Regions from separate parts of the Streptomyces sp. NPDC029044 genome, predicted to be linked through region 1. Evidence: riboswitches for the same ligand, from Rfam matches in the RefSeq annotation. Region 1 holds a riboswitch; each other region holds the start of a gene.
The links. A riboswitch is a leader RNA that binds a small molecule or an ion and turns the genes downstream of it on or off. The one in region 1 is predicted to bind cyclic di-AMP.

Region 1 (6,062 bases):
ATCGCCGCGATCTGCTCCTCGGAGGGCGGATCGCTCACCACGCCGTCCCGGACCAGGTGCCGCTCGGTCATGCGGACACAGCCGATGTCCACCGAGCGCGCCGCGCGGACCCCCTCGTCGCCCACGACGAACTCGGTCGAACCGCCGCCGATGTCCACCACCAGGTAGGGCTTCGGCAGGTGGTCCCGCCCGGTGAGCTCCTTGGTGGCGCCGGTGAAGGAGAACGCGGCCTCCTGGTCGCCGGAGATCACCTCCGGCTCGACACCGAGGATGTCCAGCACGCCGCGCACGAACTCGTCCCGGTTCTCGGCGTCCCGGGAGGCGGATGTCGCCACGAACCGCAGCCGCTCCGCCCCGTGCTCCTTGATGATCCCGGCGTACTCGCGACACGCCGCGAAGGTCCGCTCAAGTGCCTCGGGGGCGAGCCGGCCGGTGCGGTCGACGCCCTGCCCGAGCCGCACGATCGTCATCCGGCGGCCCAGGTCGGTCAGCTCACCCGTCGCCGGGTCGGCATCGGCGACCAGGAGCCGGATGGAGTTCGTACCGCAGTCCACGGCGGCGACACGGGTCACTGGGCGTCCTCCTCGCCGGGCGTCACGCACGGGCCCTTGCGCCACCACTCGGGGAGCATCGCGATCGCCTCGTCGCCGAGCGGGTTCACCCCGGGGCCCGCGGCCAGCGAGTGGCCGACCAGCACGTGCAGGCACTTCACCCGGTCCGGCATGCCGCCCGCGCTCGGGAAGTTCTTCAGCTCCTCGATCTCGTCGCGCCGCCGGATGTAGTCCTCGTGCGCGGCCCGGTACGCCGCCGCCAGCTCCGGATCCGAGGCCAGCCGCTCGGTCATCTCCTTCATCACGCCGTTGGCCTCCAGCGTGCCGATCGCCGAGGCGGCGCGCGGGCACGTCAGGTAGTACAGCGTGGGGAACGGCGTCCCGTCCGGCAGCCGCGGGGCCGTCTCGACGACGTCCGGCTGTCCGCACGGGCAGCGGTGGGCGATCGCGCGCAGACCGCGCGGGGGCCGGCCGAGCTGCTGCTTGAAGGCCTCGACGTCCGCGTCGGTGGGCTCGGTGCGCGGGGTGGTCGGCGGGGGCGTTTCCATGACTGTCTTCAGGCTGTCTTTCTCTGATCGCCGGCTGGGAGGCCAGGTCACTGGCCGGAGGCGTCGGACTTGTCGACGCCGTCCCAGACGTTGGAGTACCAAGGGCGGTCCGCCGCCCCCAGGTCGGTGCGCGACTGCTTCGCCGCGTGCGGGTCGACGACGATGAACCCCGTCTCCCCCGGCATGACGTAGTGCAACCGCTTCCGGATCTGCTGCTCGGCGTACGCGTCGTCCTGCCAGCGTGCCTTCATGTCACGCAGCCGTTCGACGCGCTCACGGGCCTGCCGCTGTTCGCGCTGGAGGTCGTCGACCTCGGCGCGCTGCGAGACGTACTCCCGCATCGGGTAGGCCAGGGCCACGATCAGCGAGCACATCACCAGGGCGAGCAGCGCGGCCCGGCCGGTCAGCCGCGAGCGGCGGGCCTGGCGCTTGGTCTGGGAGCGGTAGACCCGCGCCGCGGTCTGCTCGCCGAGCAACCGGATCCTGGTCGCGGTGGAGAACCGGTCCCGGTCCTTCACGGCCATGTGTCCGCCTCCGCTCCACCGTCATACGCGCGTACGTCCCCGGACACGGTACGGGACCGGGTACGGGGACGTACGTACGACTGGCTAAGCCTTACCCAGGTGGGGTCAGCCCTTGAAGCGCGGGAAGGCGCTGCGGCCGGCGTACACCGCGGCGTCGTCGAGGATCTCCTCGATGCGCAGCAGCTGGTTGTACTTGGCGACGCGCTCGGAGCGGGCCGGGGCGCCGGTCTTGATCTGGCCGCAGTTGGTGGCGACGGCCAGGTCGGCGATGGTGACGTCCTCGGTCTCGCCGGAGCGGTGCGACATCATGCACTTGAAGCCGTTGCGCTGGGCCAGCTCCACGGCGTCCAGGGTCTCGGTCAGCGAACCGATCTGGTTGACCTTGACCAGGAGCGCGTTGGCCGCGCTCTCGTCGATGCCGCGGGCGAGGCGCTCGGGGTTGGTGACGAAGAGGTCGTCACCGACGAGCTGGACCTTGTCACCGAGCTTGGCGGTGATGGTCTTCCAGCCCTCCCAGTCGTCCTCGAACAGCGGGTCCTCGATGGAGACGAGCGGGTACGCGTCGACGAGCTCCGCGTAGTACTCGGTCATCTCGGCCGCCGAGCGCTCCTTGCCCTCGAAGGTGTAGACGCCGTCCTTGTAGAACTCGGAGGCGGCGACGTCGAGCGCCAGGGCGATCTGCTCGCCGGGGGTGTAACCGGCTTCCTTGATCGCTTCCAGGATGAGGTCGAGGGCCTCGCGGTTGGAGCCGAGGTTCGGGGCGAAGCCGCCCTCGTCGCCGAGGCCGGTGGCCAGGCCCTTGCTCTTCAGGACCTTCTTCAGCGTGTGGTAGACCTCGGCGCCCCAGCGCAGGGCCTCGGAGAAGGACTCCGCGCCGATCGGGGCGATCATGAACTCCTGGATGTCCACGTTGGAGTCGGCGTGCGAGCCGCCGTTCAGGATGTTCATCATCGGCACCGGCAGCAGGTGCGCGTTGGGGCCGCCCAGGTAGCGGAACAGCGGCAGGTCGCTGGCCTCGGAGGCGGCGTGGGCGACGGCGAGGGAGACGCCGAGGATGGCGTTGGCGCCGAGGGAGCCCTTGTTGTCGGTGGCGTCCAGGTCGAACATGGCCTGGTCGATCAGGCGCTGCTCGGTGGCGTCGTAGCCGACCAGCTCCGGGCCGATCTGCTCGATGACCGCGAGGACGGCCTTCTCCACACCCTTGCCGAGGTAGCGGTTCGAGTCGCCGTCGCGGAGCTCGATGGCCTCGAAGGCGCCCGTGGAGGCGCCGGACGGGACGGCGGCACGACCCGTGCTGCCGTCGTCGAGGCCGACCTCGACCTCGACCGTGGGGTTGCCTCGGGAGTCCAGGATTTCCCGGGCTACGACGACGTCGATGGACGGCACGAGCATCTCCTTCTTATGTGACGCGGGTACGCGGGTCACGTGGACCCGGCGAGGTGCGGAGCCTCGGTGGCTCGCGACATGAGCCTAACCGGCTCCGGGCGATCGGCCACCGGGTCGCCCACCCCATGGACAGAACCGAGAGTAAATTGTTTCCGAACGGAACAAAGCCGGTTCGCGAAGTACGGCAGAAAAAACCCCGCTCCGGTGCGTACGGGGGATGACGCACCGGAGCGGGAGCTGGTGGGCCCTGTGCGGGCCCGGGTGGGGCCGCTGCTTACTTCAGGTGCAGCTGCTGGCCCGGGTAGATGAGGTTGGCATCGTCGACGATGTCCTTGTTCAGCTGGTACAGCTTCTCCCAGCCGCCCTTGACCTTCTCCTCGGCCGCGATCGAGCTCAGGGTGTCGCCCTTGACGACCTTGTACTCGCCGTCACCCTTCTTGACCTTCTTGCCGGTCGGGGTGGTCACGGTCTTCTTGGCCGCCGGGCGCTCGTCGGAGCGGGAGGCCGGCTGCTGCTGGGTCTCGCGGCTCTCGGTGCTCTGCTGGCTCTGCGAGGAGCTGCCGGAGTCGCTGGAGGAGTCGCCACCGGTGTAGCCGGCGCTCGACAGGCCCTTGCCGCAGACCGGCCAGGCGCCCTTGCCCTGGCCCGCGAGGACCTTCTCGGCGATCTCGATCTGCTGGGCCTTGGTGGCCTGGTCGGCGGTGGAGGCGTACTTGGTGCCGCCGTAGCCGGACCAGGTGGAGGCGGAGAACTGCAGGCCGCCGTAGTAGCCGTTGCCGGTGTTGATGGACCAGTTGCCGCCGGACTCGCACTGGGCGACCGCGTCCCACTCGGAGGCGGTGGCGGCGGAGGCGTTGCCGGCCGCCATCAGCGGGGCGGCGACGGCGGCACCGGTGACGCCGGCGAGCGCGACGACGCGGGTGGCCTTGGACGGACGACGGTGCTTGCCCTTGCTGGAAAACAGCATGGATGGATCCCCTCACCGACGCCTGCGAGGTGAGCTGTCGGGTTCGGGCCGGTTGAGTTGCCCGGCCGCGTCCCTCCCGGGACGCGGCTTCACCCCAAGCCCTTCCGGCGCAACAAGCCGGTCGGGCACCTACCTTGGGTCCCCCGCTCCTGCCTACGGCGCTTGACGCGACGACTGTTCCCGTACGGCCGCTGGCAGGATTCGGCGTTGCGGCAGCCGGGGCTCGTGGTGACGAGCGGTCACGACCGTAGACACGCGATCCGCGGAATTTCAAAGACGATCAGGGCCTCTGAGATCTATCTCTCACCGGGTTCATACAGGACATTCGGCACGAAACATGACGTGAACTCACCCGGTTTCGGGGTGACTTCGGCCGTCGTTTCCGCACTGCCCGAACAGCTACTTCTCGTCCGCTTCGCCCTCGACCGCGAGCGTCTGACCGGGGTGGATGAGGTCGGGGTCGGCGCCGACCGCCTGCTCGTTGCCCTCGTAGAGGGCGTGCCATCCGCCGTCGACCCGAAGGGCGTCGGCGATGGACCAGAGACTGTCGCCGACACCCACGATGTAGGCACCTTCGGACGCGTCGCCGGAACTCTCCTCAGCGGGCGCGGAGTGACGCCCCGTGGACTTCTCCGCACGGTCGCTCTCGGGCGCGCGGGTTTCGTCGGCACTGGGACCGCGATGACGGCCGGAGCCCGTCTCCGACGCCGCCGAGGAGCCGTCACCCTGCCGCGAGCTGCCCGACTTGCCGCCCTCGGGAGTGGCCGACGGAGTGCCGTCGGACTGTTCGTCCTGCGATGACCCGTCGGATTCGCGCGACTTGTCGGTCTTGGCCGTTTCATCCTTCGAAGACGACGATGCGTCGGGCGACGGAGACGAGGAGGGGCTCTCCGAGGGGGACGAACCCAGCGAATCAAGCAATCCGGGCGAGTCCACCTCACCGGATGATTCAGACGAGTCGGATGATTCCGACCCCTTGTCCTGCTGGAGCCCCGAGAGCAGTCCGCAGGTACGCCATGCGCCGACCCCCTGGTCGGCGAGGATTCTCTCCGCCACGGCTATCTGCTGGGAGCGGCTGGCCAGATCGGCGCTCGCGGCGTAGTCGAGACCGCCGTGCTTCTCCCAGTCGTCCTGGGACAACTGGAGGCCGCCGTAGTAGCCGTTGCCGCTGTTCTGGCTCCAGGCACCGCCGGTCTCACAGTCCGCGACCCGGTCCCAGGTCGTGCCGTCGGCCGCGCTGGCACCGGAGGCCCCGAGGAGCGGGATCGCGATGGCGGAACCGGTCACCCCGGCCGCCACGAGGAGAGCCGGAGCCTGGCGGGGGCGGCGGTGCCGACCGTTCCCGGAGAGCATACGGAGACCTTTCGCGAGACAGCAGTGACCGAGGCGGCGCGATTCCCCGCCGCGTTGATGGGTGAACGTATCGGCAGTCGATCACTTGTCACAAGTTCATGCCGCGCAGATCACGTGAAGATCACAAGTCTGATGTTTCGTCACGTCCGGTGGGCGCGAACTCCACGGGCAGGGTGCGCAGCCCCCGCATGATGAGGCCGCCACGCCATCTCAGCTCGGCCGGATCCACCGCGAGCCGGAGGTCGGGGAGGCGGGTCAGGAGCGTGGCGAGTGCGGTCTGGCCCTCCAGCCGGGCCAGCGGGGCTCCGAGGCAGTAGTGGATGCCGTGGCCGTATCCGAGGTGCTGATTGTCACGGCGGGAGAGGTCCAGCGCGTCCGGATCGGCGAACCGCTCCGGGTCGCGGTCCGCCGCGGCCAGGACCACGAGGACGGGGTCGCCCGCCTCGATGCGCTGCCCGCCGAGGGTGAGGGGCTGGGTGGCGAAGCGCCAGGTGGCGAGCTCCACGGGGCCGTCGTAGCGGAGGAGTTCCTCGACGCCGGTCTCCAGCAGGCCGGTCTCCCCCGCGGCGAGGGACTCCTGGAGCCGTGCGCGCTGCCCGGGGTGGGTGAGCAGGGCGTAGGTGCCGTTGCCGATGAGGTTCACGGTCGTCTCGAAACCGGCGAACAGCAGGATGAAGGCCATGGCCGCCGCCTCGTTCTCGGTGAGGTGCTCGCCGTGGTCGGAGGCGCGGAT
Region 2 (6,062 bases), on a different contig from region 1:
GGATCGGCAACATCGGCGCCCGGCTGCGGACCGACGGCGCGTGGAAGCCGCTGCTGTCCCACCCGGGCATCGTGGGCGCGCAGGCGCCGGCGTCCGTGCCGGTGCAGCGGGTGCCCTGGGGTGCGGACAGCCTGCTGGTCCTCCACAGCGACGGCCTGCCGAGCCGCTGGACGCCGCCCGACGACGGCGTACTGCCCGGCTGTGACCCGGCGGTGGCGGCCGCGGTGGTGCTCCGCGACGCGGGGAGCGCGGCCCGGCCGACGCGGGACGACACGTGCGTGGCGGTCCTGACCGCCGGCGGCGTGAGCCGTCACGGCTCGGGAGCCTGAAGTCTCGGTCGGCACCTCACTCGGGCCGGCCCGTGCGGCCCGTCCGTCCCGACCGGGGATGGCCGGCGCGGCCCGTTCTGTCGCTCAGGGGTTCTCCGGCCTGCCGGCATCGGGCGGCAGCGCGTTCCGGGCCGTCAGGAAGCCCCGCAATCCCCTGCTCAGCGCGGCCCGTTCGGCCGGTTGCATGGCCGACAGCGCTGCCGTCAGGGCCTGGGCGCGGCGGGCGGCGACGTCGCACAGGACGTGCTGTCCGTGTGGCGTGAGCCACAGTTGCACCTCGCGGCGGGTGTCGGGGTGCGGGATGCGTTCCAGCAGGCCGGCCGCTCCGAGGCGGTCGCAGAGGCGGCTGGCCGTGGGGAGGCCGATGTCCAGGCCGTCCGCCAGGGCCGTCAGATTCAGCCCCGGCGCCGCCTGGACGGTGCGCAGCGCCCGCAACTGGTGCAGCGACAGGCGCAGGGACGCCTCTTGGGCGGCGGCCGACCACAGCGCCGTCAGGCTCTCCACGGCATCGGTGATCTGCGAGGCGACGGATTCCGGGTCATCGCCCGGTCTCCTCACCCGGTGGTCGCCGGGGCCGCCGAGATCGGTCACGAAACGGTCACTTCCATAAAGCTCCGGGTACGGATGAGGTCGCCCTCTTCCAAAGGCTGTACCCGATGAACCGCATGGCAAGCAGCCCGGTTCGGCGCCCGGCCGGACCGGGGGCGGCTCAGCCGGCGCTGAGCTCCGTCAGCGCGGCCAGCGGCAGCGTGTGCTGGGTCTGGAGGACCTTCGCGCGCAGGTAGCGGACGTTGTGCGCGGTCGTGAAGACGCCCGTGGGGATCCGGTCGCGGACGTCGACGCCCAGGGCCCGCAACTGGCCCGCCTTGTCGGGGTTGTTGGAGAGCAGGTCCAGTTCGCCGATGCCCAGGGCGCGGAGCATCTGGGCCGCGGCCGTGTAGTCGCGGGCGTCCTCCGGCAGCCCCAGTGCCGCGTTCGCCTCGTACGTGTCGAGCCCCTCGTCCTGGAGGGCGTACGCGTCGAGCTTGTTGTAGAGGCCGATCCCACGGCCCTCCTGGCGGAGGTACAGCAGCACGCCACCGCGCTCGGCGATGGCCTCGACCGCCTCGCGCAGCTGGGGTCCGCAGTCGCAGCGGGCGGAGCCGAACACGTCCCCGGTCAGGCACTCGGAGTGCAGCCGCACCAGCGGGACCGGGCCGGGCTCGCCGAGGACCACGGCCACGTGCTCCTGGCCGTCGGCCAGCCCGTGGAAGGTGACGAGCTCGGCGTCGGCCTCGTAGCCGTCGTGGAAGCGCAGCGGGACCCGGACGCGGGAGCGCGGGGTGGCGATGACGGCGGGGGTGTCGGGCATGCGGGGCCTCCGGGTTCCGTTTCCTGTTCGGCTGCACAGCCGTACTGCTTCAGATTTGAAGCAGATCCACTTCCGGAACCCTACTCGTGCTTCAAACTTCAAGCAATCGGTATCCGGCCCCCTGTGACGCTCGTCACGAACAGGCCGGTGATGACCTCCGCCGCCACGGCACCTCGTCCGCCGCCGGGCGCGAGCCGTCCTCCTGGAGGCCCTGCGCGATCGCCGCGGAGATCTCCTCCAGCTGCCCCACCTGCTCCTCGCTGAGCCGGTCGAACAGGAAGCTCCGCACGGTGTCGACATGCCCGGGCGCCGCCCGCTCCAGCACCGCGAAGCCCTCGTCCGTCAGTGCGGCGATGCTGCCCCGCTTGTCGTACCGGCAGGCCTCGCGCCGCAGCAGGCCGTCCTTCTCCAGCCGCGTCACCGCGTACGTCAGCCTGCTGCGCGTGATCTTCAGCCGCTCGGCGAGATCGGTCATGCGCAGCCTCCGTTCCGGGGACTCGGACAGGACGGACAGGATGGAGTAGTACAGGTGCGGCATGCCGGCGTCCTGCTGGAGCTGCCGGTCGATCGCGTCCTCCAGGAGCAGGGAGGCGGCGACGTACGCGCGCCAGGCACGTTGCTCCTCGGGGGTGAGCCAGCGAGTCGTCATGCCACCAGTGTAGGTTTGTTTCAAACTTGAACCAAGCCCGTCTTGGTGACCCTGTCCCGTCTTGGCGGCCCTGTCCGCCTTGGTGACCCCGTCCAGTCCCGCCGTCCCGACCAGCCGCGGAGCGTCGATGCCTCACCCGTACGTCCTGCTGTCCGCCGCCGTCTCCCTCGACGGCTACCTGGACGACACCGGACCCGACCGCCTGCTCCTGTCGAGCCCGGCCGACTTCGACCGGGTCGACGAGGTCCGGGCCGGTGTCGACGCCATCCTGATCGGCGCCGGCACCATCCGCGCCGACAACCCGCGGCTCCTGGTGAACTCCGGCGAACGCCGGGCCGCCCGCCGGGCCGCCGGGAAACCGGAGTACCCCCTGAAGGTCACCGTCAGCGGCTCCGGCGACCTCGACCCGGACGCCCGCTTCTGGCACACCGGCGGCGAGAAGCTCCTCTACACGACCGACCGGGGCGCCGAACGCGCCCGCGCGTCGGGCCTGGCCGCCGACGTCGTCCCGCTCGGCGCCGACCTCGACTGGCGGCGGCTGCTCACGCACCTGCACGACGTCCGGGGCGTGCGGCGGCTCATGGTCGAGGGCGGCGGCCTGATCCACACCCAGCTCCTCACCCAGGGTCTCGCCGACGAACTCCAGCTCGTCCTCGCCCCGCTCTTCGTGGGCGACCCCGGGGCACCCCGCCTCTTCGGTCCCGGCGGCTACCAGGGCGGCCGGCTCCGGCTGCTGGAGTCGCGGCGGATCGAGGACGTGGTCCTGATGCGCTACGAGCCGACCGCCCCGGGCACCGGTGCCCTGCCCGTCGCCGCCGACCACCACTGGCTGGCCCTCGCCTGCGACCTGGCCGAGCGCTGCCCGCCGTCGGACACGGCGTTCAGCGTGGGCGCGGTCGTGGTCGCCGCCGACGGCACGGAACTGGCCCGCGGTCACTCCCGCGAGGCCGGTGACCCGGTCGTGCACGCCGAGGAGGCGGCCCTGGCGAAGCTCGACCCGGCCGACCCGCGCCTGCCCGGCGCGACGGTGTACAGCAGCCTGGAGCCCTGCGCCCGCCGCGCCTCCCGCCCCGCCCCCTGTGCCCGGCTGATCCTCGACGCGGGCGTACGGCGGGTCGTCACGGCCTGGCGCGAGCCCGACACCTTCGTGACGGCCGCGGACGGCAGCGGCCTCCTGGCCGCCGGCGGAGTGGAGGTCGTCGTCCTCCCGGAGCACGAGGAGCGGGCCAAGGCCCCGAACCGCCACCTGCCGGGCTGAGAACGGGCCGCTCCGAGCGGTGTGCACGAGTGGTCCCGCGGATGGCGTACACTGGTGTCACAACGACGCGGGGTGGAGCAGCTCGGTAGCTCGCTGGGCTCATAACCCAGAGGTCGCAGGTTCAAATCCTGTCCCCGCTACTGAAGGCCGAGGGCCGGAATCCAAAAGGATTCCGGCCCTCGGTGCATTTCCCCGCACCTCATTACGGTCGGTGACCGAACCACCCCGCTGCGCGCGTTAACTGATGCACCGTCAAAACTCGTCAGTCACTTGCGAAGCGGTCAACTCGCCCGATTTACTCCGGTCATGGCAGGTAAGTCCGCGTGAAAAAGGTTAATGATCAAGCGGAATCGCTGGAATACCCCTCGCGCCTCCATTAACGTTCGATAACGCAGCGCGGTCGTCCCAGCCGTCACAGAAGGCGGCTCCGTGCGCACGCGCCGAATCCCGAAAGGGAACCGGGGAACCACCACTTGGGGTGAATCGGGCGGATACCACCGTGGAAGCACGGCCGGTATACGCGCGTAGGAGACCTTCCTGCTCCGAACCCGTCAGCTAACCCGGTAGGCGAGAAGGAAGGAAAGGAGTACGCCCACGTGGCGTCCAACCGGCCTGCCCCCGCGGCCCCGTTCGCGCCGAAGCGCGAGACCGACACCTTCGGCTACGGCGGTCAGCGCACCGACGAGGGCCCGTTCCAGGAGTGGAACCCCACCGAGGAGTCCATCCGTCCCGTCCGTGGCCGGCATCGCGTCACCAAGCAGCGCGGCGGAGGTCTCGCCCGCAGCTCCACCGTCCTGGGTGTCGGCGTCATAGCCGCCGTGGGTGCCGGCGGCATGGCCAGCGCCCAGACCGGCAAGCCCCCGGTGTCCATCTCCGTCCCGGACCTGCCCTCGGTGGGTTCCCTCATCTCGGACGACGACACCCCCGAAGGTTCCGCCACCCCGCTCAGCAGCCTCGGCACCGCCACGACCGCCACCGAGCAGGGCAAGAGCACCTCCGGCGCCGGCGCGGGCGAGGCGCTGCGCGCCCGGATCATGGCCCAGGTCGAGCACCAGCAGGACCAGATCGAGACCAAGGCCGCCCAGGACGCCGCGGCCGCCGCCGAGAAGGCAGCCGCGGAAGCGGTCGCCAAGGCGGAGAGGGAAGCCAAGGCCAAGGCCGCCGCGGCCAAGGAGAAGGCGGAGGAGGAGGCCAGGAAGAAGGCCGAGGCCGAGCGTCTCGCCGCCCTGGCCAAGCAGTTCACGCTGCCGACCTCCTCGTACACCATCACCTCCAGCTTCGGCCAGGCCGGCGCCTACTGGTCCTCCGGCTACCACACGGGCCTGGACTTCGCCGCCCCCACGGGCACGCCGATCAAGGCCGTCCACAGCGGCACCATCACCGAGGCCGGCTGGAACGGCTCGTACGGCTACAAGACCGTCCTCACCCTCGATGACGGCACCGAGATCTGGTACGCGCACCAGTCCTCCATCGGCGTCAGCGTCGGCCAGAAGGTCAGCACGGGCGACGTCATCGGCCGTGTGGGCGCCACCGGCAACGTCACCGGTGCCCACCTTCACCTGGAGGTCCACTCCGGCGGCTCCGCGAGCGGCATCGACCCGATGGCGTGGCTGCGGGGCAAGGGACTGAACCCGTAAGCCGTACCCACCCGTTGAAGCACCGGCGGCCCTGACGACGACCCCCCGACGTCAGGGCTGCCGGATTTTCCGGCGTGTACGGCGGAGTAGGGGAATGGGCCGCTCCGGTAACGGCGTTGACGTGGAGCATGACTCATCTGCGTAAGCTCGGCCCTTCCGACCTCGAGGTGTTCCCACTCGCCCTCGGCGGCAACGTCTTCGGCTGGACCGCCGACGAGGACCAGTCGTTCGCCGTCCTCGACGCCTACACCGCCGCCGGCGGCAACTTCGTCGACACCGCCGACTCCTACTCGGCCTGGGTCGAGGGCAACCGGGGCGGTGAGTCCGAGACCGTGCTCGGCCATTGGCTGAAGTCCCGCGGCAACCGGGCGGACGTCGTCGTCGCCACCAAGGTCAGCCAGCACCCCGAGTTCCGCGGTCTGTCCGCCGCCACCATCAAGGCTGCCGCGGATGCCTCCCTGCGGCGCCTCGGTACCGACTACATCGACCTGTATTACACACACTTCGACCAGCCCGACGTGCCCGTCGAGGAGATCATCGGCGCGCTGGACACCCTTGTGAAGGCCGGGAAGGTGCGGCACATCGCCGCCTCCAACATCTCCGCCGAGCGGCTGCGGGCGTCCCTGGAGTTCTCCGAACGCGAGGGGCTCGCCCGGTACGTGGCGCTCCAGCCCCACTACAACCTGGTCTCCCGCGGCACCTACGAGGGCGAACTCCAGGACCTCGCCGAGCGGACCGGCCTGGCCGCGGTGCCGTACTTCGCGCTCGCGTCCGGCTTCCTCACGGGCAAGTACCGGCCCGGAGCGACGGTCGAGAGCGCCAGGGCGGGAGGTGCCGC
Region 3 (6,062 bases), on a different contig from region 1:
AAGCCGGCCGCGGCCAACAACAAGCTGGACACCCAGCTCCAGAGCCTCTCCGCCGGCGCCGACGACTTCGCCGACCGGGCCAGCCGCACGCAGGAGCGCATCGACCTCAAGGCCCAGCAGGCGGCCGAGAGGAAGCGCGCGGCGGAGGAAGCGGCCCGCAAGGAGCGGCTGCGCCCCAAGTTCGCCCTGCCGGTCGCGCGGCACGGACTCAGCGCCTACTACGGCCAGTCCGGCATCAACTGGATGTCCCTGCACACCGGTATCGACTTCCCCGTCTCGTACGGCACGACCGTGATGGCCGCGACCGACGGCACCGTGCGCACCCAGTGGAACAGCGCGTACGGCAACATGATGATCGTGACCGCCAAGGACGGCACGGAGACGTGGTACTGCCACCTCTCCACCTACACGGTCCCCTCGGGTACGACCGTGAAGGCGGGCGATCCGATCGCCCGCTCGGGCAACTCCGGCAACTCCACCGGCCCTCACCTGCACTTCGAGGTGCGCCCGGCCGGCGGCTCGGCGATCGACCCGCTCCCGTGGCTGCGCAGCCACGGCGTCGACCCGACGTAACGTCCCGCCTGCCCCGCCGGTCCGGCCGGCGGGGCTCACCTCACCGGACTACAGCTTCTCCACCGGCGCGTACCGCAGCAGCAGCCGCTTCGGCTTGGTGTCCCCGAAGTCGATCGTCGCCTCGGCGTTGCCGCCCGTGCCCTTGACCGCGACGACGGTCCCGAGCCCGAACTGGTCGTGGGTGACGCGGTCCCCGACCGCCAGGGACACCACGGGCTTCTCCGAGGTGCGCCGCGTGGCGAAACCGGAGGCGCCCGACGCCGAAGAGCGCGAGCGGGACGACGACAGCGAGGCCGCCACCGCCGAGACCGGCCCGGAGGACGCGGGCGCGGTCGCTCCCGTCCGCTTCCACTCCACGTGGGTCGGCGGGATCTCCTCCAGGAACCGGGAGGGCGGGTTGTACGAGGGCTGGCCCCAGGCACTGCGCAGGGTGGACCGCGTCAGGTACAGCCGCTCCCGCGCACGGGTGATGCCGACGTAGGCCAGGCGCCGCTCCTCCTCCAGCTCCTTGGTCTGCCCGAGGGCGCGCATGTGCGGGAAGACGCCGTCCTCCATGCCGGTCAGGAAGACGACCGGGAATTCCAGGCCCTTGGCCGTGTGCAGGGTCATCAGGGTGATGACGCCGTCGCCGTCCTCCTCGTCGGGGATCTGGTCGGAGTCGGCGACCAGCGCGACCTGCTCCAGGAAGTCCGACAGCGTGGTCTGTTCGTCCTCGCCGCGCTCCTGCTCGAACTCCATGGCGACGGCGGCCAGTTCCTGGAGGTTCTCGATCCGGGTCTCGTCCTGCGGGTCGGTGGAGGCCTGGAGCTCGGCGAGGTATCCGGTGCGCTCCAGCACGGCCTCCAGAACCGTGGCCGGTCCGGCGCCGGACTCGACGATGGTGCGCAGATCCTCCATCAGCGTGTTGAACCGCTTGACGGCGTTGGTGGAGCGCGCGGCCATGCCGTACGCCTCGTCGACGCGCTTGAGCGCCTGCGGGAAGCTGATCTTCTCCCGCTGGGACAGGGCGTCGATCATCGCCTCGGCGCGGTCGCCGATGCCCCGCTTGGGGACGTTGAGGATCCGGCGCAGCGGCACCGAGTCCTCGGGGTTGGCGAGCACGCGCAGGTAGGCCAGGACGTCCCGGACCTCCTTGCGCTCGTAGAAGCGGACGCCGCCGACGACCTTGTAGGGCAGGCCGACGCGGATGAAGACCTCTTCGAACACGCGGGACTGGGCGTTGGTGCGGTAGAAGACGGCGACGTCGCCGGCCTTGGCCTCGCCGGCGTCCGTGAGGCGGTCTATCTCGTCGGCGACGAACTGCGCCTCGTCGTGCTCGGTGTCGGCGACGTAGCCGGTGATCCGGGCGCCGGAGCCGGCGTTGGTCCACAGGTTCTTGGGACGGCGGGACTCGTTGCGCTCGATGACCGCGTTGGCGGCGCTGAGGATCGTCTGCGTGGAGCGGTAGTTCTGCTCCAGCAGGATCGTCGTGGCGTCCGGGTAGTCCTCCTCGAACTGGAGGATGTTGCGGATCGTCGCGCCGCGGAAGGCGTAGATCGACTGGTCGGCGTCGCCCACGACGCACAGCTCGGCGGGCGGGACCTCGGCCTCGGGCGGTACGTCGACGGGGTGCTCGGAGGTGCCGACCAGCTCCCGGACGAGGGCGTACTGGGCGTGGTTGGTGTCCTGGTACTCGTCGACCAGCACGTGCCGGAAGCGGCGGCGGTAGTGCTCGGCGACGTCCGGGAAGGCACGCAGCAGGTTGACCGTCGTCATGATCAGGTCGTCGAAGTCGAGGGCGTTCGCCTCGCGCAGCCGCGACTGGTACATGGCGTAGGCCTGGGCGAGGGTCTTCTCGAAACCGTCGGTGGCCTGGGCGGCGAAGTCCTCCTCGTCGATCAGCTCGTTCTTCAGGTTGCTGATCTTGGCGCTGAAGGACTTCGGCGGGAAGCGCTTGGGGTCCAGGTCCAGGTCTCGGCAGACCAGGGCCATCAGGCGCTTGGAGTCGGCGGCGTCGTAGATCGAGAAGCTCGATGTGAAGCCGAGCTTCTTGCTCTCGCGGCGGAGGATCCGCACGCACGCGCTGTGGAACGTCATCACCCACATGGCGTTGGCGCGCGGGCCGACGAGCTGCTCGACGCGCTCCTTCATCTCGCCCGCGGCCTTGTTGGTGAAGGTGATCGCGAGGATCTGGCCCGGGTGCACGCCGCGCTCGGCGAGCAGGTGGGCGATGCGGTGCGTGAGCACGCGGGTCTTGCCGGAGCCGGCGCCGGCCACGATGAGCAGCGGGGAGCCGGAGTGGACGACGGCGGCGCGCTGGTTGTCGTTGAGCCCCTCCAGCAGCGCGGCGGTGTCCACGACCGGGCGGGGCGCGCCGTCCCGGTAGTAGGCGTCCCGGTCCGGGGGCGCGTCGAACTTCCCGCCGAACAGATCGTCCGGGATCGGCTCCGGAACGTGATCGTCCTCGGGCGGCGGCGGGGGCTCGTCCGCGGGGCCCCGCTGGGCCTGGAGGTTCGCCAGGAAGCTGTCGTCAAAGAGGCTGCTCATCGCTCTCCGAGTCTAGGGCGCCCCACTGACAGCCCGCCGCCGCCCTGAGAACATCGCCGGGCGCCCGGGCCCCCGCCAGCCGGCCGGCGGCGCATTGTCGCCCTCCATGACCGCATGATCACGACCTGCTACACCCCCCGCAATCATGGATGAAACAGGACCAGTCCCCCTCGGCCGTTCACACTCGGCAACGTTCATGACCGAGGTCACGAAAATGTATCGGGCATATCACCCATCAACCTTCACAGGGGCCACACGAGTTGGCTACCGTGCGACCAGGCCGCATGACCCCCACCGGCGAACGTCGCCGGGCCGCGCGGCCTCCGCCGAGTCCGGTGTGCCGCAGCGGCAGCCGGAGCCGGGGACCCAACCGTGAACCTGGGGTGAATCGGCCCGACTCCCTGTGCGGAGAAGGCCGTAGGGCAAACCTTCCGAACCACCCGCCCGAACCCGACAGCTAACCCGGTAGGCGGAACGTGGAAGGAGTCGCCTCCCTTGGCGTCGCACCGCAAGTCGCGTCCTACGGGTACGCGCGTGGCAGGCATACGGACCCCCGCCCTCGCAACGGCGGCCCTCACCTCCGTCGCCCTGCTGTCCCAGTCGGCCAATGCCGCCCCCGAGGCCGACGACAAGCCCAGCCTGGAAGAAGTCGAGAAGAAGGTCGACGACCTCTACCGCCAGGCGGGGTCGGCGACCGAGAAGTACAACGCGGCCAAGGAGAAGACGGCGAAGCAGCGCAAACGCGCCGACGCCCTCGTCGACGACGTCGCGAAGCGCACCCAGAAGCTCAACGAGGCGCGCGAGGAGCTGGGGTCCTTCGCCTCCGCCCAGTACCGAACCGGTGCCGCCGCCCCGGACACGGCGACGTTCCTGCTGGCGGACACCCCGCAGGACTACTTCGACCAGACCCAGCTGATGGACCGGATGACGGGCCGCCAGAAGGTCGCGGTCGACGACTACATCGCACAGCAGTCCGAGACGATGGAGAAGCGCCAGGAGGCCACCGAGAGCCTGGAGGCGCTCACCGAGTCGCAGGGCGACCTGAAGACCGCCAAGGCGACCGTCCAGCGCAAGCTCGCCGACGCGCGCCGGCTGATGTCGAAGCTGACCGCCGAGGAGAAGGCCCGGCTCGCGGCGATCGAGAAGGAGAAGCAGGAGGAGGCGGCCCGCAAGGCCGACGAGCTGGCCCGGCAGCAGGCCGCCCAGCAGCAGGCACGGGAGGAGGCCGCCCAGCAGCAGGACAGCGGCTCCTCGTCGTCGGCTTCGGCGGACTCCGGCTCGTCCTCCTCGACGGCCCCGGCCGACTCCTCGTACGCCACCAAGGCCGACAAGGCGCTCGCCTTCGCCCGCGCGCAGATCGGCAAGCCGTACGTGTGGGGCGCCGTCGGCCCCGGCTCCTACGACTGCTCCGGCCTCACCCAGGCCGCCTGGAAGGCCGCGGGCGTCACCCTGCCGCGCACCACCTACGACCAGGTGAACGCCGGCACCACGGTCCCGCTCTCCCAGGCCCAGCCCGGTGACCTGGTCTTCTTCTACGACGACGTCACCCACGTCGGGATCTACATCGGCAACGGCATGATGATCCACGCCCCGAAGCCCGGCACGTACGTGCGCGAGGAGTCGGTCTACTACGACGGCGAGTCGGCCATCCACAGCGTGGTGCGGCCGGCCTGAGAGGTCTCGTCACGCCTTTCGAGGGGCACGCGCGCGTGCCCCTCCCGTAACGCGTGCGGCGCTCTCTAGCATCGGCGCTATGTCGGGTCCCTCCCCGTTTGCCACCTGGTGGTCGACGTACGCGCTGGCGACCGGCGTCGTGTCGGTCGGTCTCGACTCGGCGGGGTACGCGGTCCTCTCCCGCATCGCCCTCGCCCTGGCCTGCGCGGCCTGGCTGGTGGCGGCCGCGGGCCTCGCCCAGCGGGCACGGGGCGGGTTGCGGGCGCAGACGCCGGCCGCGCTCACGGCCGTGGCGGCCACCGCCGTCCTCGGCACCGGGTTCTCCGCGGCCGGCCTTCAGCTCCTCGCCGAGGCGCTGCTGGCGCTCGCGATGCTGCTCTGGGCGGTGCTGCTCACCGCGGAGGCCGGCGGGCGGCGCGGCACGGTGTTCCTGCGCTGCGTGGCCACCCAGGGGCTCGCGGTGCTCGGCGCCACGCTCGCCGCGGCCGATACGTCGGCCTGGCTCGCCCACGCGGCCCTGGTGCTGTTCTGGCTGGGCCTCGCGCTCTACGGCTTCGCCCTGTTCCGCTTCCAGCCCCGGCAGGTGGAGGAGGGGCGCGGGGACCACTGGCTCGCGGCCGGCGCCCTCGCCGTCTCCGCGCTGGCCGGGGCGCAACTCCTCAGCGCCGACAGCGCGCGCCTGTACCTGTGGAACGAGGACAACACCGACGTCCTGCGCACGACGTGCGTCACGCTGCTCGTGCTCGCGCTGGTCGCCTGCGTCGCCCTGCTCCTCGCGGAGCTCTTCTGGCCCCGCCACCACTACGACGTGCGGCGCTGGGCGACCGTGTTCGCCGCGGTGGTGACGGCCGCGGCCACCCTGGCGGTCGCCGCCGCCCTGGACGTCCCCTGGCTCGACGCCGCCGGAGAGGTGCTGCTGTGGGTCGCGGTGGCCGCCTGGCTCGGGTGCACCGCCTGGGCGCTCACCTCGGCCCGGGCCGGCGCCCGGCGCTCCCGGGTCAGGTCCAGAGCACGGCGATGAAGATGTTCGCCGTCGTCAGCAGACCGACCAGGCCGAACAGGCCCTTGTCCACCTTCTCGTCGTCCCGCTTCACATAGACCAGGCCGAGGATCACGACCAGCAGGGCCAGCTTCACGCCGATCTTGATGTTGTTCACGGACTGGTCGTCGGCCTGGTTGAGACCGACCAGGACCACACCGGTGACCAGCATCGTGAGCGCGCCGTGCAGCATCGCGGGGGTGTAGCGGGCGGTACCCTCGCCCATCGCCTTCATCTGGGTGAGGAAGCC

Region 2: linked by a shared signal. The riboswitch ahead of AB0E85_RS03390 (M23 family metallopeptidase) and the one ahead of AB0E85_RS00175 (transglycosylase family protein) in region 1 are both predicted to bind cyclic di-AMP.
Region 3: linked by a shared signal. The riboswitch ahead of AB0E85_RS06905 (NlpC/P60 family protein) and the one ahead of AB0E85_RS00175 (transglycosylase family protein) in region 1 are both predicted to bind cyclic di-AMP.

The regions. Positions count from the first base shown of each region.
Region 1 covers NZ_JBEZWN010000001.1:32,869-38,930, forward strand. The annotation lists gene AB0E85_RS00155 (Ppx/GppA phosphatase family protein) at 1-572, opposite strand, end outside; gene AB0E85_RS00160 (DUF501 domain-containing protein) at 569-1,099, opposite strand; gene AB0E85_RS00165 (septum formation initiator family protein) at 1,147-1,623, opposite strand; gene eno (phosphopyruvate hydratase) at 1,729-3,009, opposite strand; gene AB0E85_RS00175 (transglycosylase family protein) at 3,284-3,976, opposite strand; cyclic di-AMP (ydaO/yuaA leader) riboswitch at 3,981-4,147, opposite strand; gene AB0E85_RS00180 (transglycosylase family protein) at 4,376-5,329, opposite strand; gene AB0E85_RS00185 (cytochrome P450) at 5,451-6,062, opposite strand, start outside.
Region 2 covers NZ_JBEZWN010000003.1:2,728-8,789, reverse strand. The annotation lists gene AB0E85_RS03420 (ATP-binding SpoIIE family protein phosphatase) at 1-329, shown strand, start outside; gene AB0E85_RS03415 (MarR family transcriptional regulator) at 414-920, opposite strand; gene ribA (GTP cyclohydrolase II) at 1,039-1,680, opposite strand; gene AB0E85_RS03405 (MarR family transcriptional regulator) at 1,814-2,329, opposite strand; gene AB0E85_RS03400 (dihydrofolate reductase family protein) at 2,457-3,587, shown strand; tRNA gene AB0E85_RS03395 (tRNA-Met) at 3,654-3,727, shown strand; cyclic di-AMP (ydaO/yuaA leader) riboswitch at 4,016-4,172, shown strand; gene AB0E85_RS03390 (M23 family metallopeptidase) at 4,184-5,224, shown strand; gene AB0E85_RS03385 (aldo/keto reductase) at 5,353-6,062, shown strand, end outside.
Region 3 covers NZ_JBEZWN010000005.1:129,151-135,212, reverse strand. The annotation lists gene AB0E85_RS06915 (M23 family metallopeptidase) at 1-573, shown strand, start outside; gene pcrA (DNA helicase PcrA) at 622-3,099, opposite strand; cyclic di-AMP (ydaO/yuaA leader) riboswitch at 3,414-3,587, shown strand; gene AB0E85_RS06905 (NlpC/P60 family protein) at 3,595-4,773, shown strand; gene AB0E85_RS06900 (hypothetical protein) at 4,853-5,794, shown strand; gene AB0E85_RS06895 (hypothetical protein) at 5,772-6,062, opposite strand, start outside.